One region of the Paenibacillus sp. FSL P2-0136 genome, then DNA from elsewhere that is predicted to be linked to it. Evidence: predicted binding sites of a transcription regulator. Region 1 holds the regulator's gene; the other holds the start of a gene.
What was found. The regulator NrdR, encoded in region 1, represses ribonucleotide reductase genes. The targets are predictions, from matches to a motif close to AACACNATATATNGTGTT.

Region 1 (15,274 bases):
CGGTTTGCCAGTCATTCCAATACGTCAAGCCTAGTAGACCTATTCCCCGGAACAGTAAAAAGGATACGATAAGCGCTATAAAAGGAACCATTTGACCTCACCCCTTCTTGTTACTTCATATTGCTTCATCTCAATTCTTCAGAATACCAGCCATAAAACCGGATATTTCTTTCGCAGAAAGGGTCCCGGAAGAGGCGCGCAGGGACGCCCGCACACGCAGACCTAATGACAGCAGAACGAACAGCTCCGCCGTCTCATCAGGGTTCACCGTTTCTTTAATCACCCCGTACTTTTGCCCCGTGATAATCCACTGCCTGGAGACCGACACCGACCGCTCATGAAAATGCTCAAGCACCTCCGCTACCGCCGGTTCATTCTCCTTGCCCAGCAGGTATAGAAGCACCTTGTTAGTCGCTTCATGGCTGTCTTCCAATCCGGCAAGACTTCTGGCGATGGCATGCATCGGCCCGTCGAAGCTTTTATCAATGCTGCCTCTTACTTCCTCCTCAAAACGATCATTCACAGCGTCAAGACGCTCCTCCAGCACCCAGGCAAAAATCTCATCCTTACTCTTTACATAATGGAATATCGCACCCTTAGATAATTGCGATTGCTCCATAATATCCTTTAAGGTGATGGCATGACAGCTCTTGTCCCGCAGCAATTCCTTCGTTGCATCCAACAACTGCCGGATGGTCTGCTTCCGCCGGTCTGCGTTCTTCATTGCTATTCTCCTCTTCTGCCTTACATAGTTAAGATTGGGTTAATTTAAAATATGATTACTGTTGATTATACATACCGACCGTTGGTTTGTAAATTAGTGTGTAAATAAAAAAAGGTTCGGAATGTTTCGGATAACGTGGATTAATTCCTCCATCATTTCTCCGGCTCCCGCACCCGTGATTTTAATACCTGTCCGATTTGGATCGTATATCCAGTTATACCTCTTCATCCTCTTCATCTTCATCAAAACCGCTATATTGATCCGGTGCCTCTCCCTCGATCTCCGTGACCATAGGCAGTTTTTGTCCCGGCTTCACTTCAGTCTCTCCCAGATATTGAACAATCATTCTCCACTCATCGCCATAATCGAATAGGAGCAGCATCTTTTGTTTGGGGGTATGAAAAACTTTACTGATTTTCGCTTTTTGCACTCCAGGAAACCTATCCCCCGCCCCCACATCAGCAAATGATTCATAGCCTTCCTCAGAGCGTGTCCAGTTTTTGAGATTATCATAGAATCCAAAGGCATGATCCAGATCAAAATCAAAAGATTCAATCGTAACTGCCGCAAGATCGTACAGCGACGCCTTTGCAGAAATTGCAATCTTCCGGGTAGGCCGACCACGCACCGCACCGTTCCAGTCGCTTAAGGTTACTTTGAATAATCTGGCTTGTTCATTCATGGTCATCGGACTCTCCCCTTTTATCAATTCATTCTTCCTCACGCATTCTCCGAACCTCATTGTACAGTTTTTTTGCTTCATTAGGCGTCAGTATACCTTCAGATTCCAGAATATCGTCAATTGAATAGTCATCTTCAGCTAGCTCACTAGTTGTTTGTTTATCCATTCTTTTTGGCACAAGCATGTTTGATTTCAGCCTCCTATGAGGATTTAAGGATAATATACATGCAAACAATAAATAAAAGAAAACAAAAATATAAATCCTCTATAGTATACTGCACGATTAGAACCTCTGTAACTACTTATTGATTCCTGGATTTGTAGCGCTATAATAAGAAACATAGGTTGTGAAGCACACGCCGCTTGTAATGCTCTGCCCCTTCCGAGTTAGATTCTTGGAGAGGGTTGAGTATTGAGGCGGCTTTTTTGCGGGAAAAATAAACGCTAAGTTGAGCGTTCGAGGAGGAGTACGGATGCCGCGATTTGAGCAGCAGTACGAGGAATGGTTAGTTAGCAATCTGAAGAATGAGAGCAACCACAGGCGCAAGGAGCTACTTAGCAAAGGATTAGGACACGGAACAGTTGAATTTCTCCGCAAGGTATGGTTTCCGGCAATCGGTAATTTCGATCATTTGTTTCCAGAATGGGAAGTGCGTGATTTCAATAACGGGTACCGCTATCTGGACTTGGCTTATATACCTGGAGATGCAAAAGGCGGGATTGGGATTCAAGGCTATGGACCTCACGCCAGAGATCTGGATGTCAGACGCTTCAAGGATCTATGCCGCCGGCATTGCTTACTGGCCCTTGATAGTTGGACTTTTCTTCCTATTGCTTATCCTTCGATTATCGAAGAACCCAAGCAATGTCAACAGTTGGTGTTGTCTTTTATCGGCAAATTCATTGCGACGGATGTTTCTTCCACATTAACTTGGCTGGAAGCGGAGACCCTTCGTTACGCAAGACGTCTGCTCAGGGCATTCACACCTTTCGAGCTTGCTAAGCATCTCAGGGTAACGGATAGGCACTCCAGACGAATTCTGCATCATTTGGTCGAACAACAGTTACTGGATGTGGCCGGAGGACAGCAGCGTTATCGGACATATCAGCTTAGAGTTTAACGTATGTTTAGGAGCATGAATTATAAAGCTGATATGGTAAAAACACTTGAATTCCGTGGCTGTGAGCGTGAGAAGTAGAGGTATCAATCAGCTGTAACGGACCGAGGCGCACCTATTTCTACAAAAAGCACAATTTTCCCAAGCTTACGGACTCAGATGGCGCTATTTACTAGATTTCATCTCATATATGGATGGTGAAAAAGCAATAAGCGCGATATGGTCCGTTAGCCCTTTTAATTATGCTGAATAAAGAACATAAGGGCTGTGGGGTCCGTAGCAGTCCTTTAGACACATTTTGAACCGAAGGATATCGATGGAAACCATATTTCGCAGTTGGGGTCCGGGGTCCGGGGTTCGGGGGTTCACGGTTCGGGGGTTCACGGTTCGGGAATAGACCTCAACTCTTGCTTATTCCCCCACTTAATCATCCGTATCCCCTGAAACAGCAAAAGAACGGCATCTCTGCCGTTCTTCATGTGATGGACTCTCAGGGGCTCGAACCCTGGACAAATAGATTAAGAGTCTACTGCTCTACCAACTGAGCTAAGAGTCCGTATGAAATTGGTGGAGCCAAGGGGGATCGAACCCCTGACCTCATCGCTGCCAGCGATGCGCTCTCCCAGCTGAGCTATGGCCCCATATTTTTTACAATTTTTCCAATTTAGAATTACATTATGTATTCTAAAATCTGATCTGAGCGAGAAGCTCAAGTCGCTTATTCATCAATGTGTTTCGTAGGCGACTTCTATATAATACAGAAATCTGCTTTCAGTGTCAACACTTTTCCGAAATTAATTTTGATACAAGACGCTCCACCCGGGAGCTGACCTCTCAACCTCAAGGCCAGCCCCACTACCCCAATCGAATCCTTCACTTCTAAACGGCAAAGCTTACAGCCCGTCCAGCTCCTCAGTCTTGGACAGCAGTCCCTTCAGTTCCTTCATGAACATGTTAATGTCCTTGAACTGGCGGTACACGGACGCGAAGCGGACGTAGGCTACCTCGTCGACAGGGTAGAGCTGCTCCATGACCAGCTCGCCGATCTGGCGGCTCTCGATCTCGGCGAGAGCGATGCCGCGCAGGCTTTTCTCCACCTCAGATACGATGACCTCCAGGCGCTCTACAGGGACCGGACGCTTCTCGCAGGCACGGATCAGGCCGCGGAGGATTTTGTCACGGCTGAACTCTTCACGGCTGCCGCCTTTTTTGATCACAATCAGGGGGGTCTCTTCAATCATCTCGAAGGTGGTGAAACGGCGGCTGCACAGCTCGCATTCCCGCCTGCGGCGAATGGACTTATTCTCGTTGGCCGGGCGCGAGTCCAGGACCTTGGTATTGGTGTGGTCGCAGTAAGGACATTTCATAAGCTTCTTCACTTCCTCATCATTAGAATGGTCAGGCCCCGTCCCTTGATACACAAGGGCTATGCGGGCATCATTTAATTTCCAGAAAACACCGTTTATTTGTTGTTATGAATCTGACATGTCCGGCACATAATACAGTTACCAACCGATAGGAGGTGAACAGCAATGAGCCAAAATAACAACTCCAATAACCTGGTAGCTCCAAACTCACGCGGTGCCTTGGAACAACTGAAATATGAAGTTGCCCAGGAACTAGGTATCACCCTCTCCCCAGACGGATACCAAGGCAATAAAACTTCTTACGAAAACGGTTCGATCGGTGGTTACATCACTAAACGTCTTGTAACCCTGGCTGAACAGCAACTGGCAGGTCAGTACAAATAATACCTGCTCACACGACATAAGCTTGCCTAAGAAGTATCGAACGGCCTCCGGCCGTTTGATGCTTCTTTTTACATAACAGCAGCAGAAGTAACAAGCACCCTAGAACTCACTATAGAGCTCGGTGTATTGATCATAATAATAAATTACACGCTGTACGTAGTGACGGGTCTCACCGAACGGAATGTCCTTCACAGAGGCTTCTGTTCCGTCCCATTGCCCTTCATCCAACCAGCTCTGCACCTTACCAGGTCCGGCATTATAGGCGGCTATGACCGCTATACGGTTGCCGTCGAACTGCTTGGACAGCGTAGACAAATACCAGGTGCCCAGTTCAATATTGGAGGAGGGCTCTTCCTTCAGCCGCTCCAGCGACACTTCGGGGAGCTTGGCCTTTTCGAGCGCCCACTTGGCGGTATCCGGCATGAGCTGCATGAGCCCCAGTGCGCCTTTTTTGGATTCGCGGCCGGTCTTATAATTGGTCTCCACACGGATGATGGACGCCACCAGGAATGGGTCCATCTCATACGTCTGGCTGTGCTGGCGGATCTCTGCTTTATAATAAATGGGATAAAACCATGACATCCAGTTGGAGCCAAGAAACAGGATCGCGGTGAAGCCTATGAACAGCAGCAGCAGGACTCTTTTTTTGCGCAGCCACTTCATCATATCAGGCCCAGCCTGTCCCACAGACGTCCAACCTGAAGCTCGGCAGATTCAGGATCACCGCTATTGTCGATCACATAATTCGCTTTCCTGCGCTTCAGTTCAATATCTATCTGGGACCTCAGCCGGTCCTCAGCCTGTTCCAGCTTCATTCCGCTGCGCTCCATGAGGCGGGCTAGCTGCACCCTCCTCGGAACATAGACCACAATAATCTGATCAAACAAGGAATCCAGCTCTGATTCGTAGAGCAGCGGAATGTCCACAATGACCAGCCGGTGCGGATTCTCCTGTTCAAGCGTATACATCCTGTCCTTGATCTCCCTGCGTATTGCCGGATGGGTCAGGTTATTCAGTGTCTTGAGCGCCTCCGGGTCCCGGAAGACAATCTCGCCAAGACCTGCCCGGTCCAGCGAACCGTCAGGCAGCAGAATGCGGTCTCCAAAAGCCTCCACCGCCGCCGCCAGCACCGGGTGCCCGGGGAGCATCACCTCTCTGGCGATGACATCGGCATCCACCAGTGCAGCTCCCTTGCGGACAAACAGTGCAGACACGGTGCTTTTTCCCGAAGCGATGCCTCCGGTTAAGCCTATAATCATGTACTCACCTCATAATAACTTCATTATACCCATTACAATTAATAATATCGCGGGCAGCGCAGCGGCATGCTTCATCCAGTAGCTGCCTGATAATCTCAGTCCTGTCTTCATTCCCATCAGCAAAAAGGTCCCGCTGAATACAGCGATCATCAGCGAGGTGGACCACGGGCTGAATCCGAGCAGTGCCGCACCAAGGCCGGCACCGAAGGCATCCAGCGACAACGCGATCCCCAGGATCATAGCTTCCATGGAGGAGATGCTCCCCGAGGCATCCATATCGGCGGAAGAAGGCGTGCGGAGAATCTGTATAACCACGCCCAGATGGCGAAGCTCCAGCGAGAATACAGCCGGCTTCAGCTCTGCCTCAGCACTCTGTGCGGCAGCAGCCGTCTCCCTCCTGATCTCCTGCCCGGGCGCAGCCTCTTCCTGCTCCTTCTCCTTCTGTGTCAGCATCTGGAACAGGGACCAGCAGCCCATTAAGACGAGAATAACCGCTCCGACACTGGAAGCGGCATTCGGGGAGACTACCTTTGCCAGCAGCACGCCGACCTGCATAGAACCATAAATGACGACCCCTGAACAGAGCGAGATAATGATAATGGAGAGCAGGGGAATTTTCATTTTACGCAGTCCATATGTAATGCCTACACCAAATCCATCCAGACTAAGCGCAAACGCAAGCAACAGCAGTGACAACAATGGGCTAAGCACCCGCAATCCCTCCCGTGAAGAACCGGAGCCGGAGCTCCGATTCGCCATAATCAGCAATCTTCACACATTATATGGGCGGGACGGGCAGGAAGTGCCTGCCTTTATACATAACGGTTATAACTCAGATGTAACTAGCCTGGAAACGGGCTGTAAATGCGGCGCTGACTCTAAATAAATATTACAGAATCAGTACAGGTACCGGCTGGCAGCTGGGACAATAATGCGTTCCCCGTCCGCCGACCACACTCTTCTCAATCAGCGTGCCGCAGGTGGCACACGGCTGATCCTTGCGTCCGTAGATCTTGTGCTGATCCTGGTAGCTCCCGCTCTCCCCCTGGCCGTTGACATATGACTTCACGGAGGAGCCTCCGGCATTCACTGCTTCCGTCAGTGTTGCGACAATAGCATGATGCAGTCTGGCCAGCTGATCCTCCGAGAGGGACTTCGCGGTCTCCTCCGGGTGGATGCCTGCACGGTGCAGGGACTCATCTACATAAATATTGCCGATACCTACTATATATTCCTGATTGAGCAGTAGCGGCTTGATCTTGGTGCTCCGCTTAACGACAATCTCCTTGAACCGTTCCAGCGTGAAATCGGCATCCAGCGGCTCCTGCCCCAGCTTGTTCAGCGGCTTCAGCTGCAGATCCTCTCCCGGCTGGAACAGATGCATCGTCCCGAACTGGCGCACATCCGTATAACGCAGCTCCGTCCCATCTGTGAAATGGAAAATAACATGCGTATGCTTGTCCAGCAGCTCGCCCTCACGGTACACCCCGTAACGGCCCTCCATCCGCAGATGGGAGACCATCACCAGCCCGTCAAATACGAAACGCAGGAACTTGCCTCTGCGCTCAACCGTTACCACTGTATGGCCTGCCAGCATATGGGCAAAGGCCTGAATATCATCCGGGCGCTGAATGATCCGCGGCAGCCGGACGGTGACATGCTCTATCTGCTTGCCTGTAATTAACTCATTAAGTGTTCTTCTGACTGTTTCGACTTCCGGCAATTCCGGCATCATGGCTCACCTCCACTCCATTATACCGGATATCTGCCATGTGCGGGGAGCCTATTTCGCTTCGTACCAGTTGCTGCCATAACTTACCTCTGCCTTCAGCGGAACAGACAGCTGCAGCGCTCCGGCCATCACCTCGGGCAGCAGCTGCTTCATCTGCTCCAGCTCCTCCTCCGGCACCTCGAATACTAACTCATCGTGTACCTGGAGCAGCATCCGGCTCTTCAGGCCGCGCTCATGCAGCGCCTTGTCCATATGAACCATGGCCAGCTTGATAATATCCGCAGCGGTTCCCTGAATCGGCGTATTCATCGCCGTACGTTCTGCGAAGGACCGAAGATTGAAGTTCTTCGCATTGATCTCCGGCAGATAACGGCGCCGCTCCAGCAGCGTAGTCACATACCCCTGCTTACGGGCCTCGACTACGATATCATCCATGTAACGGCGCACACCTTGGAACACCTCGAAATACTGCTCAATGAACCGGGCCGCTTCCTTACGCGGAATGTTCAGGTTCTGAGACAGCCCGTAATCGCTGATGCCGTACACAATCCCGAAGTTAACTGCTTTGGCGGAGCGGCGCATATTGCTGTCCACACTCTCGGCAGGAACGCCGAATACATCCATGGCGGTCTTAGTATGAATATCCATATCCTCGACAAAAGCTTCCTTCATCCGCTCATCACCTGAGATATGCGCCAGCACACGCAGCTCGATCTGCGAGTAATCCGCCGCCAGAATCGACCAGCCCGGCTCGGAGGGCACGAACACCTTACGGATCTTGCGGCCCTCTTCGAGCCGGATTGGAATGTTCTGCAGGTTCGGGAACTGGCTGCTGAGCCGGCCCGTGGCCGCAATCGTTTGCCGGTAAAAGGTGTGTACCTTGCCGGTCTCCGGCGAGATTTCCTTCATCAGGCCTTCCACATACGTGGATTGCAGCTTGGCAATGGTACGGTATTGCAGAATCAGGCGCACAGCGTCATGATAAGGCGCAAGCTTTTCCAGTACCTCGGCATCCGTCGAATACCCGGTCTTCGTCTTCTTCACGACCGGCAGACCCAGCTTCACGAACAGAACCTCGCCCAGCTGCTTCGGAGAATTAAGATTGAATTCGGTTCCGCAAGCGGAGTAGATCTCACTGACCAGCCGGGAGATCTGGGCTTCAAATTCCCTGCCGAGCTGGACGAGATCATCCTTGTTAACAGCAATGCCCTGCTTCTCCATATCGGCGAGAATCCGCGACAGCGGCATCTCCAGGTCCTGGAACAGACCGGTCATGTCCGTCTTGTCCAGCTCCTCCTGCTGCTTCTGTACAATGCCAAGCACGGTCGCACTCTTACGGGCGACATGCTCACCGAGAATCTTAAGCTCAGGAATTCTATATTTGGCCCCTTTGCCGAAGACATCCTCATCCGGCGACAAGCGGGGTAGGCCGTATTTCGTGGTCAGGTCATTCAGATTCTGGCTGGCTTCGGTCGGGTCCAGCAGGTAGGCGGCCAGCTGAACATCGTTAGCGGCTCCGGCAAAAGCAATCCCCTGCCAATGCAGCGCCAAATCGGCACGGTGCAGATCATACCCGCTCTTCGGCGCCTGCCCGTCACCGAGCCAGTCCCGCAGGGGTGCTGCCGCCTTACTCTTCAGCAGGGCAAAAGGCACAAAGTAATGCTGCTCCGGCGAAGACAGCCCCAGACCGATCACTTCGGCACGGTGCGGGTTCTCCCCGTTAGATTCCACATGCAGGGCGGAGATGCCCGGCAGTGCCTGAACCAGCTCGCTTATTCCGTCTTCGTCAACAATTGTAATATTAAGCTCTTCGGCTTCCATCACAGGGGAACCCGTCAGGCTGCCGTCCGCCGCATGTGAATAGGCGCTCAGCGACAGGCGCTCCAGCAGCGAGCGGAATTCCAGCTTGGCGAGCGCAGGCCCAGCCGTGTCCGTGTTAATCCCGCTGAAGACCATATCCTCCCACGTATGCTCAAGCGGAACCTCGCGGTAGATCGTCGCCAACTTTTTGCTCATGACGGCGCTGTCCGCGTGCTCCTCCAGCTTCTCTTTCATCTTGCCCTTCAGCTCACCGGTTCCGGCCAGCACGCCCTCCACCGATCCGAACTGCTGGAGCAGCTTAAGCGCTGTCTTCTCCCCGACTCCCGGCACCCCGGGAATATTGTCGCTGGCATCGCCCATCAGCCCCTTCAGATCAATGATCTGCTCTGGGGTGAGATCATATTTGTCACGGATCTGCTTAGGTCCGTAAAGTTCCACTTCCGTAACTCCCTTGCGCACCAGCGCTATGGTGGTATGCTCGGAAGCCAGCTGCAGCATATCCTTATCCCCGGACACAATCATCACCTGACGGCCGGCGGCATCCGCTTCCCTGGAGATGGTGCCGATAATATCGTCAGCCTCGTAGCCTGCAATCTCGAATTGCGGAACCCCCAGACCCTTCAGCAGCTCCTTGAGCAGCGGGAACTGCTCGGACAGCTCCGGCGGGGTCTTCTGGCGCCCGCCTTTATACTCCTCATAGCCTTCATGCCGGAAGGTAATCTTCCCCGCGTCGAAGGCCACAATCATATGTGTCGGTTTATGCTCCTCCAGCAGACGCAGCAGCATCGTCGTGAAACCGTATACCGCATTCGTCTGCTGTCCCGCTGTATTCGTCAGCGGCGGCATGGCGAAGAACGCCCGGTAAATGATATTATTTCCATCAATGAGTATCAGCTTGTCCACACTAGCACCTCGCCTTTTTCTTGCTTTCTCCTTACATAGTAACATATGCTCCGCACCAAGACGAAATGGCTCTGCCACGAATCGCCGCTTTATGCCAAATAAAAAACAAGCCCCCGGAATGAAGGCTTGCCTCTGGCAGTCTATACTGTTATTGGTTCAAATCCGGACGTTTACCTGTAACCAGATACACTACACTCTCGCCAATATTCGTGGCATGATCGGCAATCCGCTCAATGTAACGGCCAACCAGTGTGAGCAGCATCGCCTGATTCACTGTCTCAGGCTTCTGAACCATATAAGTATACAGTTCGTTAATCATCGCGCTGTACAGTCCATCGACCTGATCGTCATCCTGCGCCATTTTGTAGGCCAGATCCGTATTCTCGTCCAGATAAGACTGAATAGCCTCCGTGGTCATGATCGTAACAAGCTCAGCCATGCGCGGAATATCCACGAGCGGCTTAATCAGCTGCTGTCCCTGGATGCGCATCGTTACCTTGGCTACATCCAGTGCCAGATCGCCCATACGTTCCAGATCGCTGGAGATTTTGAAGGCTACAATAATGCGCCGCAGGTCCTTCGCCACCGGCTGCTGGGTGATGATCAGCCGCGAGCCGATCTCCATAATCCGGTCTTCCATGGCGTTCAGCCGCAGGTCGGCTTTGACAATCTCCTGAGCCCGTACCGTATCAAGGGTCTGCAGGGCCAATATCGCACCATCCAGGGCATCCGTTACATGCTCGCCCATCTGCTGCAGCAGAGAGCGCAGTTCTTCCAGATCTTTATCGAATTCTTTTCTGCGAATCATATCGAAAGTGATCCTCCTCACAAACATTTGGTCATATCGGGTGAACAAGAGTGAACCTAAGACTTACGAATCAGCCATTCTTAGCCGAAGCGGCCGGAAATATAGTCTTCTGTGCGGGAATCCTTAGGGTTCGAGAACAGCAGCTCCGTGTCCGCAGCCTCCACAATAACACCGTTCAGGAAAAATACTGTGCGTCCCGATACCCGGGCGGCCTGATGCATATTATGCGTGACCATTACAATCGTATACTTATCCCGCAGCTCCTGGACCAGTTCCTCAATCTTGAGTGTGGACACCGGGTCGAGCGCAGACGTTGCCTCATCCATCAGCAGAATATCCGGCTGTACGGCAAGGGCTCTGGCAATACAGAGACGCTGCTGCTGGCCTCCGGACAGACTTAAGGCCGACTTTTTGAGGAAATCCTTCACTTCCTCCCAGAGTGCAGACTGGCGCAGACTTTGCTCTACCAGGACATCCAGCTCGGCTTTGCTCTTCACACCGTGCAGACGCGGGCCATAAGCCACGTTATCATAGATCGACTTGGGAAAAGGATTGGGCTGCTGGAACACCATCCCCACCTGCTTGCGCAGACTCTCCACTTCAATCTCGTCGCTGTAGATGTTTTTGCCGCCGATATTCACTTTACCTTCAATACGTGTTCCGGGAATCATGTCGTTCATACGGTTAAGGGTACGCAGCAGGGTGGATTTCCCGCAGCCGGAGGGTCCGATAAACGCAGTCACCTGCTTCTCCGGAATCTGCAAATCCACCTTCTTCAGGGCATGGAATGACTCATAGTAGAGATCTAGCTTCTCTATGTCAATGATGGATTTCATTAGTTTCTGTTGTCTCCTTCTCATCATCTTCGTTCCCCATGATAAGCTTTCAGTGTAAATAGAGCTCCAGAGAATTGTTAACGCAGTGTAAAAATCCTTGTACAGTTAGACAATGCCGGAGGAGAAGTTCCTTATCTTGTGAGAAAAGAACACCGTCATGTTAAATGACCGGTGTTCTCTTCTTGTTGACAACCAGCTTGTAGCCCACGCCGCGGATGGAATCGATATGCACGGATTCAGGGTCAAGCTCCAGCTTCTTGCGCAGGGAGCTGACATGCACATCGACGGTACGCTGGCCTCCGATATAGTCGAAGCCCCAGACCGCATTCATCAGATCATCCCGTGTCAGGACAACGCCCGGCTTGCGGGCCAGATACAGCAGTACTTCAAATTCCTTCGGCCGCAGATTGATGCTCTGTCCGCCCAGCGAGACTTCATAACGCTCGGGGTAGATCTCCAGCTGTCCGAGAATAATCGTCGATGCAGACACCGCCGTCTCGGGCGGAGCTTCTTCGGCAATACCGGAGATCCGCCGCAGTACAGCGCTGACCCGCGCCAGCAGCTCGGATACGCCGAAGGGCTTCGTAATATAGTCATCCGCCCCGGACTTCAGCCCGCGGACGACATCCTCTTCCGCATTCTTGGCCGTCAGCACAATAACCGGTGTGCGGATGCCTTGTCCACGTAATTTATCCAGAATGTCAATGCCGTTCATGCCGGGCAGCATCAGATCCAGTACGATCAATTCAAAAGGTTCTCTAGTCGCACGGTCATATCCTGCCGTTCCATGATCCTCCACCGTCACCTCGTAGCCTTCCTGTGTCAGGTTGTACGACAGCAGCCGGGCCAGTGTCGGTTCGTCTTCAATGACAAGCAATCGTTGTGCCATAGGTTCCCCCGTCTTTTATAGGTTATTAATTTTACAAAACTGCACACATGCACATCATAGCACCACAATGTTAACTTGGTGTAAAATCATAAATTTATTCTCTATTGATCCGTTATGATCCGCAGGGTTATAGATTCTCTTCCTGCAGCAGCGGCAGTTCAAGGATGAACGAGCTGCCGATGCCCAGATCGCTCTCAACGTTAATTGACCCGCGGTGCAGCTCAACCAGATGCTTCACGATGGATAGACCGAGGCCGGTTCCGCCGGAGCTTCTGGAGCGGGCTTTGTCCACCCGGTAAAAGCGTTCAAAGATCCGGGGCAGATCCTTGCGCGGAATCCCCATCCCCGTATCACTGACTGTAAAGCGTACGCTCTCGGTGCCATCCTTCTTCTGGATGCTCACTGCGGTGACTCTGACATTCCCCCCGTCCTGGGTGTAGTTGATCGCATTGGAGAGCAGATTCATGAAGATCTGGCGAAGCTTGTCTTCATCTCCCTCAATGAATAGCTCCGCAGGCACATCCGAGCTAAGTGTAATCTTCTTCTTCTCCGCTACCTTGCTGAGCGTCTCCAGCACGGAGTCGAAGAATTCGATTAGATGAACCGGGGAGCATTCCAGCTGAACGCGTTTGGATTCGATTTTGGACAGCTCCAGGATGTCGCCGATCAGGCGGTTCAGACGTTCATTCTCATCGTAAATAATCTGCAGGAACGAACGCGCCGTCTTCTCATCCGTAACCCCCCCGCCCAGGAGGGTCTCGGCGAAGCCTTTTACCGCAGCGACAGGGGTCTTAAGCTCATGGGAGACATTAGCGACGAATTCGCTGCGCATTTTCTCAAGTCTGCGGATCTCTGTAACCTCCTGAAGCAGGAACAGCATGCCCCGGGAGCAGCCATCCTGAATCATCGGCACCCCATCCAGACGCACAATCCGCTCCACGGGATTATAGATGCTGCGCTCCTCGTGAATAGGTTCACCCGCGGACACTCCATCATCAATCAGCCGGGTAAGCTCATAATGATGCTTAATCTCCTTATAGGAATGTCCAGTCATCTCGCTGTGCTTCACATCGAGCAGCCGTTCGGCGGCCCGGTTGAGCAGGGCAATCTCCCCTTCAGCATTGATCATCACGATGCCGCCGGTCATATTGTCGAGTACGCTCTGCAGCAGGTCCTCATTGTCGCGGATAGTCTTCAGCTGGGCCTGGAGACTGTCGGCCATCGCGTTGATGGCTGTAGCCAGCTGGCCGATCTCATCCTTGCGCTTCATGGGCACCCGGGCATCGTAATCGAGATCAGTAATCCGCCGCGCCACTCTGGTGATCTGCTCCAGCGGTGAGGTCATACTGGAAGCCACCTTGTAGCTCACCAAGGTTGCGGCAATGAACAGCAGCACCAGCCCCCCTGCCATGATCATCCACGCCCGGTTCAGTCCTTCGGATACGGTATCGAGCCCCATCGACAACCGGATATAGCCGTCAAAGCCCTGATCGGAGGACACAGAACCCGCCACATACATCATTTCACGGTCTAATGTATCGCTGTAACGGATCGCCCGGCCAATCCCTTCCTTCGCGGCCAGCAGCTCCTCTTCGCGGGTAGAGTGGTTGTCCATCTCACGCGGATTCTTCTCCGAATCCCCAATGACCCGGCCTTGCTTCGTAATGAAGGTGACACGTGATCCGGTCAGTTCAGAGATCTTCTGGGCCTGATCGGTATAGTAGTTCAGGGCATCCGGGCTGCTGGTATCCATGAATGAGAAGGTGCCGGAGAGCAGCTTTATTTCCCGGGACATGTTCTCTTCCAGCACGGAAATATGCGAATCCTTGAACAGCTGAGCCATGGTGATTCCGGCCCCGGTCATTGATATTCCTATCAGTGCCATAAGTATGATGGTAAGTCGAATGCGGAATGGTTTCATCTGCGGCGGTCCTCTTCCCTCGTGTTTATGTCCATGAGAACACTCTACCTGCATTTTCGGCAAAATACCAGTTCCGGCGGCGATTATCAACGGGGTGTAAAATGTGCGGGGGCGAGGGAGGAGCGCTGTCTAAGATCCAAGAGCCTGGGCCGAGGATGGAGCGTTGTTTGAGATCCAAGAGCCTGGGCCGAGGATGGAGCGCTGTCTGAGATCCAAGAGCCTGGGGCGAGGGTGGAGCGCTGTCTGAGATCCAAGAGCCTGGGCCGAGGATGGAGCGCTGTCTGAGATCCAAGAGCCTGGGCCGAGGGAGGAGCGATGTCTGAGATCCAAGAGCCTGGGCCGAGGATGGAGCGCTGTGGGATCTATAATGGACGCTCCGCAAACGGACTGTTGTTCCGATCGCTGTTGTCTCCAGATTTTATTTATTCCCCTAAACGGTAAAAATCCGGACACAAAGGCGAACGCTGCCGCTTCTCCACAATCAGTCCGCCCGCTGCGCTGTTTAAGTGGTGGAAGTTACAGGGGAATCCTGTAAACCTCAGACCCTCGCACACATCCAGCACGCTCACCCTGCGCCTACATATTGTATTTGTTTTTCCGTATACATTTAGCTCCACGCACCTCGCACGTGCACATTGTGTTCGGTTTAATACGAAAATAAAAGTCGGGATGCGACTGATGCACCCGACTTATTTTCATTCCTGGGGGTGACAAGGCCTCTTTCTTGTCATGCCTGTTTTTCGCATACAGTCGCCCTGCATACCTCGAACGTGTCCTCGCACGCGTGTATTGTATTCGGTTTTCCGCATACATTCGGCCCGCACACCTCG
Region 2 (15,274 bases), 3.3 Mb from region 1:
TGACTGAGATCATGATCTAAATAGCGGTGCATCCATTCCATCACCTCCGCGCACTTCATCCTGACACACCACCTTTCTGATACTCCTGAAGTCTATTCTGCAGCTGCTGCCGCGCCCGGAACAGGTACGATTTGACCGTGTTCAGAGGCAGATCCAGACAGTCTGCAATCTCGTTGTAAGAAAAATCCTGTAAATAGCGAAGCACGATTACCGTCCGGTGATGCTCCGGAAGCTGGTCGATGGCCTCGCGGATATCCTCCGCCAGATAACCCGACATCACTTCGCGCTCTACGTTATGTTTTTTATCCTGGAACACCATTTCGTGTTCATCGATAGAAACGGTAGGCTTCGTTCTCCGGAATTTGTCTATACATATGTTGGTTACTATTCGCTGAACCCATGTTTTGAACTGCGCCTTCTCCTCATAGGAGCCGATCTTGGTGTACACCCGGATCAACGCTTCCTGGGAGGCATCCAGAGCATCCTGTTCATTATGCAGAATGTAGAAGGCCGTCTTATATACATGCCCTTCAATTTCTCGCAATAGGGTGATTAGAGCGTCGCGATCGCCCGCTTGAGCGGCTCTGATGAGTCCCTGCTCCACCACGAAGGTTCCCCCTCTCTATGCAATCTTACTGACGCGCAAGACTGCGAATTTGTTGCAAGCCTGTAATGATTATTTTAAAAGATAAAAACGATATGCTTCGCGCATAAATGTTCCTTATCTTTCCCGCTGAAACGGTACCGTCCTAAAAAAGGACGGCAAAGCCGTTTCTACTTGTAGTCCACAATCCCTACTAAGCATACAAGGGATGCTGCTATCATTCAAATACTCTTTTTATAGAAGTTAGTTACAGAAATGACATGAGAAGCAGACCGTCCCGTACCTGACTTACGCTACGACCGAGACGGCTCCTCTAATGTATATAATGTAGTTGCGCACACCAGGAGCACAGCATAATTCTCCCTGGAGTCATCATCAAGCACATATACTTCCCCCTGCTCAAAAAGTTGCGGATGATTATAGTTACGATACAGTTTATAGATGGCTCCCGCGCTCACCCTGCAGCCGTGGACTGCAGTTCGAATCTCCACATAATCGGCTTCTTCCACTACCAGTGTCGGGTACAGCTTGCTGCGAAGATCGTCGCCAGTCATGGCATCACCTTTCAGGTATACTTCTCAATGTCCGCAGGCGCCTCTGCACTCTGCCTCTATTATAAGTATTGCCCGAAGCGGCAGCAATTCCATCATTTAGGCATATCTACATTCAACAAAAAAATGCCCTGCCCCATAGGGGCAAGACATTTCTGTTGTACATGTATTTTACTTGCCTTGAATCTCCTTGAACTTCGCTACATACTGAGCAGCCAGCTCTGTGATCTGGTCATAGCGGCCTTCCTTGGCCGGTGCGGTCAGGTTGCCGCCGATGCCGACAGCGATGCAGCCGTTCTTGATCCATTTCTCCATATTGTTCAGATCCACGCCGCCGGTAGGCATAATGTTGACATGCGGCATTGGCCCCTTAACCGCCTTGACATAGTCCGGTCCGAACGCACTGCCAGGGAACAGCTTCAGCACATCCACACCCAGCTTCAGGGCTTCCTTCATCTCATTCAGCGTCATGCAGCCCGGCATGTAAGGAATGCCGTACAGATTACACATCTTAGCAGTATCCTCTTCAAAAGACGGGCTGACCACAAATTCCGAACCAGCCAGAATAGCTATTCTTGCCGTCAGCGGATCAAGTACAGTACCGGCACCAATCACGGCGCGGCCTCCGTATTCTTCCACCAAGCGCTTAATCGCTACTTCGGCTCCCGGAGTCGTGAAGGTCACTTCGATATTGTTCAGTCCGCCCTCGATACAAGCCACCGACATGGCATAAGCATCATCGGCATTATCCGCGCGGATAACGGCTACTACGCCAACAGAGGTGATATTCTGCAATACTTTAATTTTCTTCATGGTTGTTACTTCCTCTCTGGTTATATATTCATAAGAATAATAATTTAGATAAACTAATTTATCTATTTTACTAACATCAGGCTTTATCCTTCTAAGAAAATAGTAATAACATTGCCGCTAACAGTCAATATATATTTATTCAGGAAGCGTTATCAATCCTTCGAAAATATTCAAAAACGCTTATGTATCAAGGACAAACGAATGTATCCCCCTGTTTCCTATACAAAATAAGCCCGCAGAATGAGCATTGCTATATTGTACAAAACCGTTTTATGTGATAATTTCAACTTATATTCTATTCCAAACCATAAACTAGGATCTAATTATACCCCTGCTATGCTTCCGAAGCGAGTTTTGCGAAGAAGACGCAAGGAGTGTATGCTATCAAAACTTTTAGGAGGAACTATTCATGAATAAACAGCTGGATGCAGTCACCTTCGGGGAGCCGATGGCTATGTTCTACGCCAATGAAGCCGGCCCCCTGCATGAGGTCACTTCCTTCTCCAAGGCGCTGGCAGGTGCGGAGAGCAATGTAGCCACCGGATTATCACGCCTGGAGCATCTGACCGGTTATGTGACCAAGCTTGGCGAAGACAACTTTGGCCAGTTCATCACCTCGGCGCTGAACAAGGAGAAGATCGATACCGCGAGCATCACAACGACCAAGGAATTCTCCACGGGCATGCTGATCAAATCCAAGGTACTCACTGGAGATCCCAAGGTGGAGTATTTCCGCAAAAATTCCGCCGCCTCCAAGCTGAGTCTCGCCGACTTCGATGAAGATTACTTCGCTTCCGCAGGCCATCTGCATGTGACCAGCATCTCTTCCGCACTCTCGGCTTCGTGTCACGAGTTCTCGCTGCATGCCATGGAGTTCATGAAGCAGCGCGGCAAGACCGTATCACTGGACCCGAATCTGCGCCCGACCCTGTGGCCAGACACCGAAACTATGGTTAATACGATCAACGATCTGGCTACCCGCTGCGACTGGTTCCTGCCCGGACACGGAGAAGGCAAGATTCTCACCGGTCTTGAGACTCCGGAGGAGATTGCCGGGTACTATCTGGAGCGCGGCGTATCCCTTGTAGTGATTAAGCTCGGTCCTGAGGGCGCTTACTACAAGACCTCCGCTGGTGAAGAGGGTTATGTGGACGGCTTCAAGGTCGAGCAGGTTGTCGATACGGTCGGTGCCGGAGACGGCTTCGCGGTTGGGGTGATCAGCGCTATGCTGGAGAAGCTCAGCGTAGCAGAAGCCGTGAAGCGCGGCAATGCGATCGGCGCACTCGCCGTGATGTCGCCTGGCGATATGGATGGCCTTCCCACCCGTGCCCGGCTGGAGGAGTTCATGAGCGCAGGCGTATAGCCAAAGAGCAGGTGCTCTGCTGCCGGCAGAGCCAGGCTTCAGCATGAACACACATTAGCACAGCAAAAAGGGTGTCCCTGAGCCGACAGACGGCTGGGACACCCTTTTGTATATGTTATTGACTTACGGACCGGAGAGCCGTTATTTGGGGAATTGCTGCACTATAGCAAGCCTAACGGACTCAGATGACTTTAAGCCGCACTTCGCGGGCATCTAGCGCCCTAAATAGCAATTTAACGGCTCCTGAGTCCGTAAAACTTACAAAACCCTTCTTTTCCGCACAATAACGGCCCATGGGTCCGTAAAGCCGTGGATTCCTGAGCAGATTTCCTATATGTTGTCACCACGATGGACCTTTCGCCGCCCCGACCTGCTCTATTCCGGCTTAACCGGCGGCTGCACCGACTCCCCCTGCTGCAAGGAAGGCGGGAACCTGTAGGTGATGGGCATCGCGCTGTCCGCATCGTTGATCAAAGAGAGCATGATCTTGGCCGCCTGCATCCCCATCTCGTAAGCCGGCTGGCGGATCGTTGTAATATCAGGATTATAGATCCGGGCGAATTCGGCATCGTCAATGCCGATGACCGACAACTGGCCGGGGATCGCAATGGCATTGCGGTTCGCATATTTAAGAATTTCGCCCAGCACCAGATCATTGGCGGCAAGCAGCGCTGTTGGAGGCTCGGGAAGCTGCAGCAGCTCGTCCATTGCAGATGCGATGTCTTCGCGTGACACACTTCGCATATACGAACCCAGCAGCGGCAGACCCGCTTCCTCCATCGCTTTTTTGTACCCGCTCATTCGCTCCTTGCGCGGGGTAATCGCATGTACGCCAAGCGGTAGGGATAGAATAGCAATCGCTTCATGGCCGTGGCCGGTCAGCTCCCGGATAGCAGTCTTCACCGCCATCTCGTTATCCAGCAGCAGGCTCTGGGTCGTGATCCCGTCAACCAGCCGGTCCATGAAGACCAGCGGATATTCCGCTTCAATTAATCTGGTATAAGGCGCAGGCTGATCTCCCGCCGGAAAAATAATCAGGCCATCCACCTGACGGGCGACCAGCGTCTCCACATAAGTATTCTCCTTATCGGCATTCTCGTCCGAGTTACAGATGATCACCTGAATCCCATGGCGCTGCAGCTCATTCTCGATCGCCCGGATACACTGGATGGATAGCGAATAATCAATATTGGCCACAATAATGCCAACCATATGCGTGCGGTTCTGCTTGAGACTGCGGGCAAGTCCGTTGGGCTGGTAATTCAGCTCATCGATAACCTCGGCAATGCGGTTTTTGGTCGCCTCACTCATATACTTGAACCGTTTATTCAAAAATTGCGAGACTGTGCTTTTCGATACGCCCGCTTTCTTAGCCACATCCTCAATAGTCAGCTTCTTCATTGATCCCGCTCCACTCTTCGATATCGAACTCCAGAAGTAAACACAAATCACGTTTACTTAGAGATATTATCAAAAAGTATAGCTTTTTTTTAGTAAATTATCTATAGGGAATGGAATGAAGCAGCAGACAGAAAAAGAGAACCCCGTAGCCTCACCAGGATTCCTCTATTAGATGCTGCAAACACTGAACGCTCACTTCCCTGTCTTAGCGGGATCAATCTGCTGTCCGTGTTCCTGATAAAACCAATCATAATACCACTGCTGGCCGAGGAGCAAGACAACATCCGCTCTACGCTTCTTCCCGTTCACTTCATAAATTGCCGTCTGCAGCTGGCCTTGAACGTCGATACTGATTTTGCTGCTTATATTCTGTATCGCTCCAGTAGCAATATCATATAATGCACCATGCATATCATAACCGTTATTACCATTCTTCGTATAATATACAAGCAGCATCTCGCTGTTAAATTTGTCAAAAGCAATTAAAGATCTGTACACGGTATATTTGTCATCTAAGCTGCTTAAATCCAGCAGTTCCTGCGGGGTTACTGTTTCACCTGCTGCGGCTGATTTTAAATTCAGAACAGATAACTTTTCAGGTGTCATTCCTATGCCCTTCCCCAAGGTGATCGTTCCGATACCCAGCACTACATAGTCACCTCCGTCACAGATCCCCGTAAGTTCATAATAACGCTGCGAGCCGCCGGCATATAGCGGTAAGGTATAAATCCGTTTAGCAGTAGCTTCAGATAGCTCAGACTGGCCTATTGGAGACAGATACAATGTGTAAGGCTCCGTAGGATGGGTGTATTTGGGCTTGCTGTAATTGACCATCGGCGGCGGCGGCGACCAGACAATCCCGGCGTTAGTCTTAACAGCACGCGCGCGCGTCTTGTCTCTGTTCATCGGCAGGGGCATGTAATACTTCATTCCGCCAAGCTCGAACTCCGCAGAACCAACCGGCGGGCTGTAGGATTGCGGTGACGCTGAAGAAGCTGCGTTCGGAGATGCCGAAGGCTGGACCACAGCCGCTCCCGAGCCAGGCTTAAAGACCGCTGCCAGCCTCCCTGCAGGATCGAGCCCGTCCCCTGGGCCAAACGGCCAGATCAGCGTGACGAGCAGCAGGATGGCTGCCAATCCCCCAAGGGCGGCCACCCGCCCGAACGGGCGGCGTAGTCCGCTTTTGCCCGATGAGCCTTCTGCCGCAGCTTCTTCAATCCGCGCCATGAGCTGTGGCGTGAATCCAGGCTCTGCAAGCGGGTTCCGCCCGGCTTGCTTATACCAGTCCTTCTCCCCGCTCATCACCTTCACTTGCTCTTGCTCTTGTTTTGTCTTCACAGGTCTTCCTCCTTTATCGCCGTTCTCACTTTCTCTCTGGCCCGTCCGAGCCGGGATTTGACCGTTCCCTGCGCGATCCCGAGCAGAGCGGACATCTCTGCCACCGGCAGGTCCTGCTGAATATCCAGTACCAGCACCTCCCGGTACTTGTCCGGCAGCTCCATGATAATCTCCCAGATGCGGTTAGCGTATTGATTACCGATGGCCTCTTTCTCCGCAGACAGGGAGGCCCGGGTGTCCTCATGTTTACCCAGCGGAGCGAACCTCCGCCAGAAGCTGTTACGCCTTAAGCTGAATGCGGTATTGCGTGTGATGGTCAGCAGCCAGGTTTTTAGAGTAGCCTGTCCCCGGTACTTGCCGATGCTCTTGTATGCCTTAAGAAATACCTCCTGGCTGATATCGCTGGCCTGCTCCCGGCTGCGGGTTAAGAAAAAAGCATAATTCCATACATCCTGTCCGTAAGTCTCCATCATCTCGCGAAGCGATACCGATGAGGCACAGGTCATGCTATACGTTAGTTCTTTACTCTGCATGTTCTCTCCCCTCTCACCTAATAAGACTCCTGCCGGCGGATATGGTTCCCTGTTATTGTAAAACTGAATATGCGGATTGCACTTTCTGCAATAGAATTGCCGATATTTGCCGTTAATCTCCATTCTATTGTATTTCCTGCATTAGAATTTCGAGAATCTGCTCATTTAGCCCCTGTTAGCTGAAATCGAGTGTACAAAATACAACGGATCTGATTCCCCTCCTGAATTTAAGGAGCATCTAATGTATAAAGTGCAATGAAATTCATATCCCCCGGAGGCTAAACGCTTTCAAAAATCACAGCCGTTTCCCCTTCCCTGGAGCCCCTGTCTGCATCATTCCACAGCCCCGCAAATTGCTTAAAAAAAATACTAATTAATTATAAGAGAATAGAATGCAGGCGGGGCGTGGGATTGGAGGTTTTAAGCTCTGTTTGGAGGGGCCGCAGAGGTCTGTCTGTCTCTTGACTTTTCAATATATGGTATATAAAATGATTAAGCATTACTAAATATAGTGTATATAAGAGCTAAGCCCATAAATCTAGTGATTTCGCCCAAGTTCATTTGTCAAGTAGAAAGAGCTGTAGAATGGGCAACATGTTATAGGAGGTTAGGAGCCATGTTGATTGCTTACGATTCCAAGACCGGCAACGTCAGAAGATTCATTAATAAACTGAAGCTTCCGGCGGTTCAAATCGAAGAGCATATGACGATCGACGAGCCTTACGTGCTTGTTACATACACTACCGGATTTGGACAGATTCCAGAGAAGGTGTCAACATTCCTTGAACGAAACCATTCCAGGCTCAAGGGCATCGCCGCGAGCGGCAACAAAAACTGGGGCGAGCTATACGCGCACAGCGCAGACTTAATTGCACAGCGTTACAACGTACCGGTGGTCGGCAAGTTTGAATTGTCGGGAACCTTCGGGGATGTACAGCGCATAAAACAGGAGGTGGACCGGGTTGCGGCATATTGAATTGAACAACATGTTGATGAAGAGAGACGAAAGCGGCTTTTTCCAATTGGATAAGGACCAGGAGGCAGTAGCCGAGTTCATGCAGGATGTGGAGCGGCGTAGCCTGACCTTCACGGATACGAAAGCCAAGATTGATTATATGATTGCCAATGACTACTACGAGGACCTGTACGACCGCTACTCCGCTGCTGAGATGGAGGATGTCTACCGGATCGCCCATGAATATAATTTCCGCTTCCCTTCCTATATGGCGGCTTCCAAGTTCTATACCGACTATGCCGTCAAAACCAATGACCGTAAGCAGTACCTGGAGCATTATCCGGACCGCGTAGCGGTAGTGGCTCTGCATCTGGGACGGGGTAACGTAGAGACTGCCCGTACACTGGCCCGCTCGATGATGGAACAGCGCCTGCAGCCGGCGACACCAACCTTCCTCAATGCCGGTAAAAGCCGCCGCGGCGAGATGGTCTCCTGCTTCCTGCTGGAGATGGATGACTCGCTCAATTCAATCAACTATGTGCTGAATACCTGCATGCAGCTGTCGAAAATCGGGGGCGGCGTTGCGGTCAATCTGTCCAAGCTGCGCTCGCGCGGCGAGACCATTAAGGGTGTAGAGGATGCGGCCAAAGGCATTATGCCTGTCCTGAAGCTCATGGAAGACGGCTTCTCCTATGCGGACCAGATGGGCCAGCGTAAGGGTTCGGGTGCGGCTTATTATAATATTTTTGGCTGGGACGTACTTGAATTCCTGGACAGCAAGAAGATTAACGCCGACGAACGGACACGCCTGAAGACGTTGTCTATCGGCCTGATCGTGCCTAACCGCTTCTACAAGCTCGCGCAGGACAATCAGCCGCTGCATGTGTTCGCTCCTTACACAGTCTATCAGGCGTACGGTACGCACTTGGATGACATGGATCTGGACGTCATGTATGACACCCTCCTTGCTGATCCGCGCGTGAAGAAAAGAATCGCCATGAGCGCACGCGACATGCTGACCAAGATCGCCATGATCCAGCTTGAATCGGGCTATCCGTATATTATGAATAAGAGTAATGCCAATAACGCGCATGCCCTGCGTAATGTGGGCCAGATCAAGATGTCCAACCTGTGCACCGAGATTTTCCAGTTGCAGGAGACTTCAGAGATTAACGACTACGGTCAGCAGGACGAGATCCGCCGCGATATCAGCTGCAACCTGGCTTCCCTCAACATCGTGAACGTGATGGAGCACGGCAAGATCCGTGAATCCGTACATGAGGGCATGCTGGCACTGACGGCTGTCAGCGATATGACTACTGTCTCCAACGCTCCGGGCGTAGCTAAAGCGAACAAGGAAATGCACTCCGTAGGTCTGGGTGTAATGAACCTGCACGGCTATTTCGCCAAGAACAAGGTGGCTTATGAGAGTGAGCAGGCCCGTGATTTCGCACGCACCTTCTTCATGACTATGAACTATCACTCGATTGAGAAAAGTATGGAGATTGCCGCTGAGACCGACGAGACCTTCTATGGCTTCGAGCAGTCGGACTATGCGAGTGGCGTGTATTTCGACCGTTATATAACTACAGACTACCGTCCGGTTACGACAAAAGCACAGGAACTGTTCGAAGGGATCTACATTCCTACAACTGAGGACTGGAAGCAGCTGCGTGACCAAGTGATGAAGCACGGCCTGTACCATGCTTACCGTCTGGCAATTGCGCCGACCGCAAGCATCTCGTACATCCAGAATGCGACCTCCAGCGTCATGCCGATTGTAGAGCAGATCGAGACCCGCACGTATGCTAACTCGACCACCTACTATCCGATGCCTTACCTGCGTCCGGACAATGTGTTCTATTATAAATCCGCCTACCAGATGGACCAGTTCAAGGTGATTGATCTGATTGCGGAGATTCAGCCTCATATCGACCAGGGTATCTCAACGGTTCTGCATGTGAACAGTGATGTTACAACCCGTGAGCTGGCCCGCTCTTACCTGTATGCGGCGCACAAAGGGCTGAAATCCCTGTACTACACCCGGACCAACAAATTGTCTGTCGAGGAATGCCTGGCCTGCTCCATCTAAGAGGGGCACAGGTACAGAAAGGGAGAATATACGATTATGAGCGCAATCCAAGCCGTGAACTGGAACCGTCCCGACGACGATTTCTCGCTGATGTTCTGGAACCAGAATATTATGCAGTTCTGGACCGACGACGAAATTCCATTATCCGATGACAAAATGTCCTGGCTCACGCTGAGTGAGATTGAAAAGGACTCTTATATGAAGGTGCTGGGCGGACTGACCCTGCTGGATACGATCCAGGGCGGTGTAGGGATGCCACAGATTATGGAGCATGTGGACGGCTTGCAGCGCAAGGCGGTCCTCGGCTTCATGGGCATGATGGAGCAGATTCATGCGAAGTCATACAGCAGCATTTTCACCACACTGGCTTCGACTGAGCAGATTGACGGGATTTTCCGCTGGGTGGAGGACAATACGTTCCTGCAGTTCAAGGCGGAGACGATCTCGGAGTATTATCAAAAGATTGAGACCAAGAAAGACCTCTATCTGGCGATGTCCGCATCGGTTCTACTGGAGAGCTACCTGTTCTATAGCGGCTTCTTCTACCCGCTCTATCTGGCCGGACAAGGCAAAATGACCTGCAGCGGCGAGATCATCGACCTGATCCTGCGTGATGAGAGCATCCACGGCGTCTATGTCGGCGTGCTGGCCCAGGAGATTTTCGAAGAGCTGTCCGAAGAAGACCAGAGCGATGTCTACGAGACACTGGTCGGCCTGCTTCGTCTGCTCCACGCGAACGAGGAGCAATACACCGAGCAGATCTACGCACCGATCGGTCTGGTGGATGAAGTGAAGACCTTCCTGCGCTACAATGCCAACAAGGCGATGATGAACCTCGGCCATGATCCGCTGTTCGATGAGGAAGAGATTAACCCGATCGTCCAGAACGGAATCAGCACCCACACGAAGCAGCATGACTTCTTCTCGAAGAAGGGGAACGGGTATGTGCGGGCTATGAATGTGGAGCCTTTGCGGGATGAAGACTTTAAGTTTTAAGGGGTAGATTAAACTTGTAGTCTCTTTATCTTGGGATAGTCGTGACTCCAGAGAATATTTGGACTTCCGGCCGCTGTTGTATACAGATTTCCTTGATTAGACCGCTGTTCGCGGTAGAAATCCGTATACAAAGGCGGACGCTATCGCTCCTACAGTTCCAAAATTCCCTTCCGCCATTCATCCCTTAATTTGTATATTACAAGTTCAATCTATTTGATGGTATGTAGAATAAGTACCCGGTCGCTTGGACAAGCTGCCGGGGCTTTTTTTGTGATACACCTTTTCAGTTCCCTCAAAGGTTCTGAATAAACATCGAAACCCAAGCTTCACTTTTCATTGAAACGGTACCGTCCCGAAAAGGAAGACAAAGCCGGTTCTACTTATGAGACCATATTGTTACTGGGACGTAGGAGTAGGAGTGGCTATTTTACAAGAAAGAGGTGTAACGGGATGGCGATACATATTCAGGAGTACGGAGACCCGGATGGGGCTTGTCTGATGGTCTTCCTGCATGGCGGGGGTGTGAGCGGGTGGATGTGGGAGAAGCAGGTGGCGGCGTTCGCCGGGTATCATTGTCTGGTCCCGGACCTGCCGGGGCACGGGTTCAGCCGGGAGGATACGGAGTTCACGATCCGCAGCAGTGCGGAGGAGCTTCTGTTGCTCATTGAGGAGCGGGCTCAGGGACGAAAGATCGTTGTCACCGGCTTCTCGCTGGGCGCACAGGTGTTGGTTCAGATGCTGGGGTTAAGACCGGAGCTGATCGATTATGCCATCATCAACAGCGCGTTAGTGCGGCCCATTCCCTCCGCCAGCAAGCTGATCGGGCCGGCGGTCAGACTGTCTTTTCCGCTGATTAAGTACAGATGGTTCGCGAAGCTACAGGCTAAGACGCTCTATCTGGGCGAGGAGTACCTGGAACGGTATGTTGAAGAGAGCCGGCAGATGGAGCTGAAGACGCTGATCCGGGTGCTGGAAGAGAATATGTCGTTCCGCATTCCAGCCGGGTTCAGTGAGGCCACAGGCAAGATACTGGTTACTGTAGGTGAACGTGAGAAATCTGTCATGAAGCAATCCGCCCGGGACCTTGTAGCTGTGAATCCCCGCTGCATGGGCGTGGTGATTCCCCTGATGGGACATGGCCTCTCTCTGGCGAAGCCGGAGCTGTTCAATAAGCTGGTCGATGCCTGGATTCAGGGCGGGGAGCTGCCCGGGGAATGCAGAAGAATCTGATTCCCTCAGGCGCGAAGTGACGCTAGTTCAGATCCTCCCTGATTTTGTAGCGGACAGCAAGATAGCTTAGTATTAGAATCGCCGCAACCGCTACTCCGAATGTATGAATCAGGTCGGCCGTGCTGCCTAGATCCTTGACCCGTACGAGCGTGTTGATCAGCAGATATTGCGTCAGATGAGTGCCTGTGAACTGATTCTCCAGCGCCCCCAGTACCATCCCGATCACATTCAGGGCCAGAACGAAGCCGGCGCTCAAGCTGATGAGCAGGTTCTTAGTCATCATAGCAATGCAGAGAACAAGCAGTGAGAACGCCCAATGCAGCAAGAATTGGCTGGCCAGCAGAGTAATGAGCGTACCTGGATCTCCCATATCCGTCTGGTCAAAGAACATCCTTCTCCCGATCCCATCCGCAATTAACAGCGTCAGGAATAGCATTGCCACGAATAGGGCGAGAATCGCCATTTTGGAGAAGACGGAGTGGATTCTTGCCTGTCTCATGGAGATATAGTTCTTGTGGAAGCCGGAATTCCATTCGCTCATATAGAAATAGATCGTGAATACGGCGATATAGATCAGCATCCAGGAAGGCGGCTGTGAGATCGTGTACTGGATGAAGTCTATCTCCGTTAAATTTCCGATCTGAACACCGCCTTCCTCCACAGGCTGCGCGTATTGCTTCATCATATAGATGCCGAAGATCTGAAAGGCACAGAACAAAAGCAGCAGCAAGTACATAATCTTGTTTCGCGTGAAGCGGTACAGGTCCATCCGCAACAGATTAATCATGGCGTTCACCTGCACTTTCCGTGCGTTCCAGGAAATACTGCTCCAGGCTCTGCTTATGTCTTGAGATGGAATCTACCATTATCCCATGCTGCGCCAGCTCCTGGACGATCTGCCGGATGCGGATATGCTCGTCGTATACATACACCGTACGGCTGTCCACCACTTTATATTGTGTAATCTTCAGCTCGCGCTCCAGCACCGGGAGAGCCTCCCGGGCTTCCTCCACGCTAATCTCGATCCGTTCCTCACAGCGCTGCTGTAATTCTTCCTTGGAGATTACCTCGGCGAATTCCCCCTGATGGATAATGGCATACTTGGTGGCGATTTTGGAGAGTTCCTCCAGAATGTGGCTGGAGATCAGAATCGTCAGACCCGTTGCGTTCAGCTCCAGAATGAGCTCTCTAATCTCTACAATCCCTTGCGGATCAAGCCCGTTAATCGGCTCATCCAGAATTAGCACATCGGGACTTCCAAGCAAAGCCACCGCGATTCCCAGCCGCTGCTTCATGCCCATGGAATAGCTTTTAACTTTGGCGGTATTCTTAGGGTCCAGTCCTACGAGCCTCAGCAATTTCTCTATCGTGGTCTCCCTGTCACTTAGACCATATGCGATGGCGAGCAGCTTCAGGTTCTCATAAGCCGAGATATTCAGATATAACCCGGGCTGCTCAATCAGTACCCCCATCCGCTCAAAAAAAGACTGCTCCCCCGCCGCCGCACGGTTGAAAAAATGTAGCTCTCCCGAGGTCGGATATACGTGTCCGCTGATCATTTTGAGCAGCGTGGATTTGCCCGCACCGTTCTTGCCGATGATGCCGACAATCTCTCCTCTGTAGATTTTGAGATTGGCATTCCTCACCGCTGCTTTCGATCGGTACATCTTGGTCACTCCGCATAGTTCAATGATGCAATCTGTCATGTCTGCCACCTCCTTACCCTAAGTTAACAGGATGAAGACTAATAGTTCGCCAACAAAAGGTTAAGAAAGTTCAAAGTTCATCATGGACTCAACCGGAAGCCGATGCCCCAGACCGTATCGATATAGGCTTCGCTGTCGTGCGCTTTGATTTTATTGCGGATATTGCTGACATGTACCGTTATCGTCTTGTCCTCGCCCAGATAGATCTCCTCCCAGGCCAGCTCATAGAGATCCTGCTTCGTGAACACGCGTGAGGGATTCCTGACCAGCAGCTCGACAATCCGGTATTCCTGGCGGGTCAGAGCGAGCACGCTGCTATGAATTCTGACACTGTAGGCCGTGCAGTCCAGTACCAGATTTTTATGCCTGAACTCCTTCACCGGCTCACCGGCAGCTGTCCGCTGGATATGGACATGGATGCGGGCGATCAGCTCCTCCAGCTCAAAGGGCTTGGTCACATAATCATCAGCGCCCAGCGTGAACAGATCCAGCTTATGATCCAGCTGATCCTTTGCCGAGAGGACAATAACCGGAATCCGGGACTTCAGCTCCTCACGCAAACGATGCATAAATGCCTCGCCGGACAATCCGGGCAGCATCAGGTCCAGGACAATGAGGTGGTACTCCTGCTCTGCCAGATTCAGCATCCCTTCACTGCCCGAATAGGCCCGGGTACACTGAAAGCCTGCGGCGGTAAGCCCGTCATGCAGAATTGCGTTAATATGCTCGTCATCCTCAACGATGAGAATTCTTTTGCTGTTACTATTGAGAGGGATGCCCATGGGGGTGCTCCTTTCCCGCTTTTGCGAATTCGATATCAATGCTGAAGATACCGCTGGCGGAATTGGCCGATGCGTCGCCGTTCATTTTCTCCATCAGCGCCTTCACAATCGAGAGTCCAAGACCTGAGGAATGCCGGGTACGCGACGGATCTTCTCTGTAAAAGCGGGTAAAGATCTTCTCCGTATCCACACTGCTGCCTGGCTTAAGCCGATTGGTGAAGCGTATACACAGCATCTCCTGCCTGTCTTCAACCTCTACGGTCCACGGGCCTTCGCCGTGGATGAAATAGTTGCCGATGATATTGGTAAAGATTCGTTCCAGCGCATGGATATCCCCCATCACCCGGGGAGAACGCTCCGGCAGCCGAAGCTCAGGCTCATTCCCGGACCGGGTAAAATCATCAATGAACGTAAACAGGTTCCGCTTCAACACCTCCATAACGTCCAAGGGCTGCAGCTCCAGACTGTATTCGGGATTCTGCAGCTTGGTATAGAGGAACAGCTCGTCCACCAGCTTAATAATCTGCTGTATTCTCGACTGGGCAAGCGCTACGTACCGCCCCTTCTCCTGCTCCGCCTCTGTCTGCAGCGCCAGCTGAAGGTAACCATCCAGTGAAGTGAGCGGCGTGCGGATATCATGCGACAGACTGGTAATCGCCAGATTCATCTCCTGATTCTTGCGGCTGAACTGTTCTCCCATCGCTTGCTGGCGGCTTAACAGGTTATTGCACTCCCACACCAGCCTGCCGATCTCCTTTGGCTTCAACTGGGTCGCTACCAGCTTACGGGATTGATGCTCCACGATAAAAGACAGCTGGCTGCTAATCTGACCAACCTGTCTCCGGTAGTTCAGCATGTACACAGTCTGGGCAATCAGCAGCAGCAGGAGTCCTGCCAGAACAATAAGGAT

Region 2: nrdI (class Ib ribonucleoside-diphosphate reductase assembly flavoprotein NrdI) is a predicted target of NrdR. The motif match lies at 7,102-7,119, and genes of this name have one in related genera.

The regions. Positions count from the first base shown of each region.
Region 1 covers NZ_CP150244.1:2,074,365-2,089,638, reverse strand. Annotated here, with positions in the region: gene NYE26_RS08680 (hypothetical protein) at 1-91, opposite strand, end outside; gene NYE26_RS08675 (TetR/AcrR family transcriptional regulator) at 131-724, opposite strand; gene NYE26_RS08670 (hypothetical protein) at 939-1,412, opposite strand; gene NYE26_RS08665 (hypothetical protein) at 1,435-1,590, opposite strand; gene NYE26_RS08660 (transcriptional regulator) at 1,880-2,527, shown strand; tRNA gene NYE26_RS08655 (tRNA-Lys) at 3,008-3,080, opposite strand; tRNA gene NYE26_RS08650 (tRNA-Ala) at 3,090-3,165, opposite strand; gene nrdR (transcriptional regulator NrdR) at 3,418-3,891, opposite strand; gene NYE26_RS08640 (alpha/beta-type small acid-soluble spore protein) at 4,057-4,275, shown strand; gene NYE26_RS08635 (lytic transglycosylase domain-containing protein) at 4,375-4,938, opposite strand; gene coaE (dephospho-CoA kinase) at 4,938-5,534, opposite strand; gene ytaF (sporulation membrane protein YtaF) at 5,544-6,245, opposite strand; gene mutM (DNA-formamidopyrimidine glycosylase) at 6,424-7,266, opposite strand; gene polA (DNA polymerase I) at 7,318-9,990, opposite strand; gene phoU (phosphate signaling complex protein PhoU) at 10,139-10,798, opposite strand; gene pstB (phosphate ABC transporter ATP-binding protein PstB) at 10,879-11,634, opposite strand; gene NYE26_RS08600 (response regulator transcription factor) at 11,795-12,523, opposite strand; gene NYE26_RS08595 (ATP-binding protein) at 12,651-14,444, opposite strand.
Region 2 covers NZ_CP150244.1:5,373,066-5,388,339, forward strand. Annotated here, with positions in the region: gene NYE26_RS22805 (zf-HC2 domain-containing protein) at 1-59, opposite strand, end outside; gene NYE26_RS22810 (sigma-70 family RNA polymerase sigma factor) at 56-607, opposite strand; gene NYE26_RS22815 (hypothetical protein) at 898-1,158, opposite strand; gene NYE26_RS22820 (bifunctional 2-keto-4-hydroxyglutarate aldolase/2-keto-3-deoxy-6-phosphogluconate aldolase) at 1,327-1,968, opposite strand; gene NYE26_RS22825 (sugar kinase) at 2,378-3,331, shown strand; gene NYE26_RS22830 (LacI family DNA-binding transcriptional regulator) at 3,707-4,732, opposite strand; gene NYE26_RS22835 (hypothetical protein) at 4,925-6,070, opposite strand; gene NYE26_RS22840 (sigma-70 family RNA polymerase sigma factor) at 6,067-6,603, opposite strand; gene nrdI (class Ib ribonucleoside-diphosphate reductase assembly flavoprotein NrdI) at 7,220-7,579, shown strand; gene nrdE (class 1b ribonucleoside-diphosphate reductase subunit alpha) at 7,566-9,650, shown strand; gene nrdF (class 1b ribonucleoside-diphosphate reductase subunit beta) at 9,687-10,646, shown strand; gene NYE26_RS22860 (alpha/beta hydrolase) at 11,097-11,876, shown strand; gene NYE26_RS22865 (ABC transporter permease) at 11,899-12,663, opposite strand; gene NYE26_RS22870 (ATP-binding cassette domain-containing protein) at 12,656-13,582, opposite strand; gene NYE26_RS22875 (response regulator transcription factor) at 13,663-14,364, opposite strand; gene NYE26_RS22880 (HAMP domain-containing sensor histidine kinase) at 14,345-15,274, opposite strand, start outside.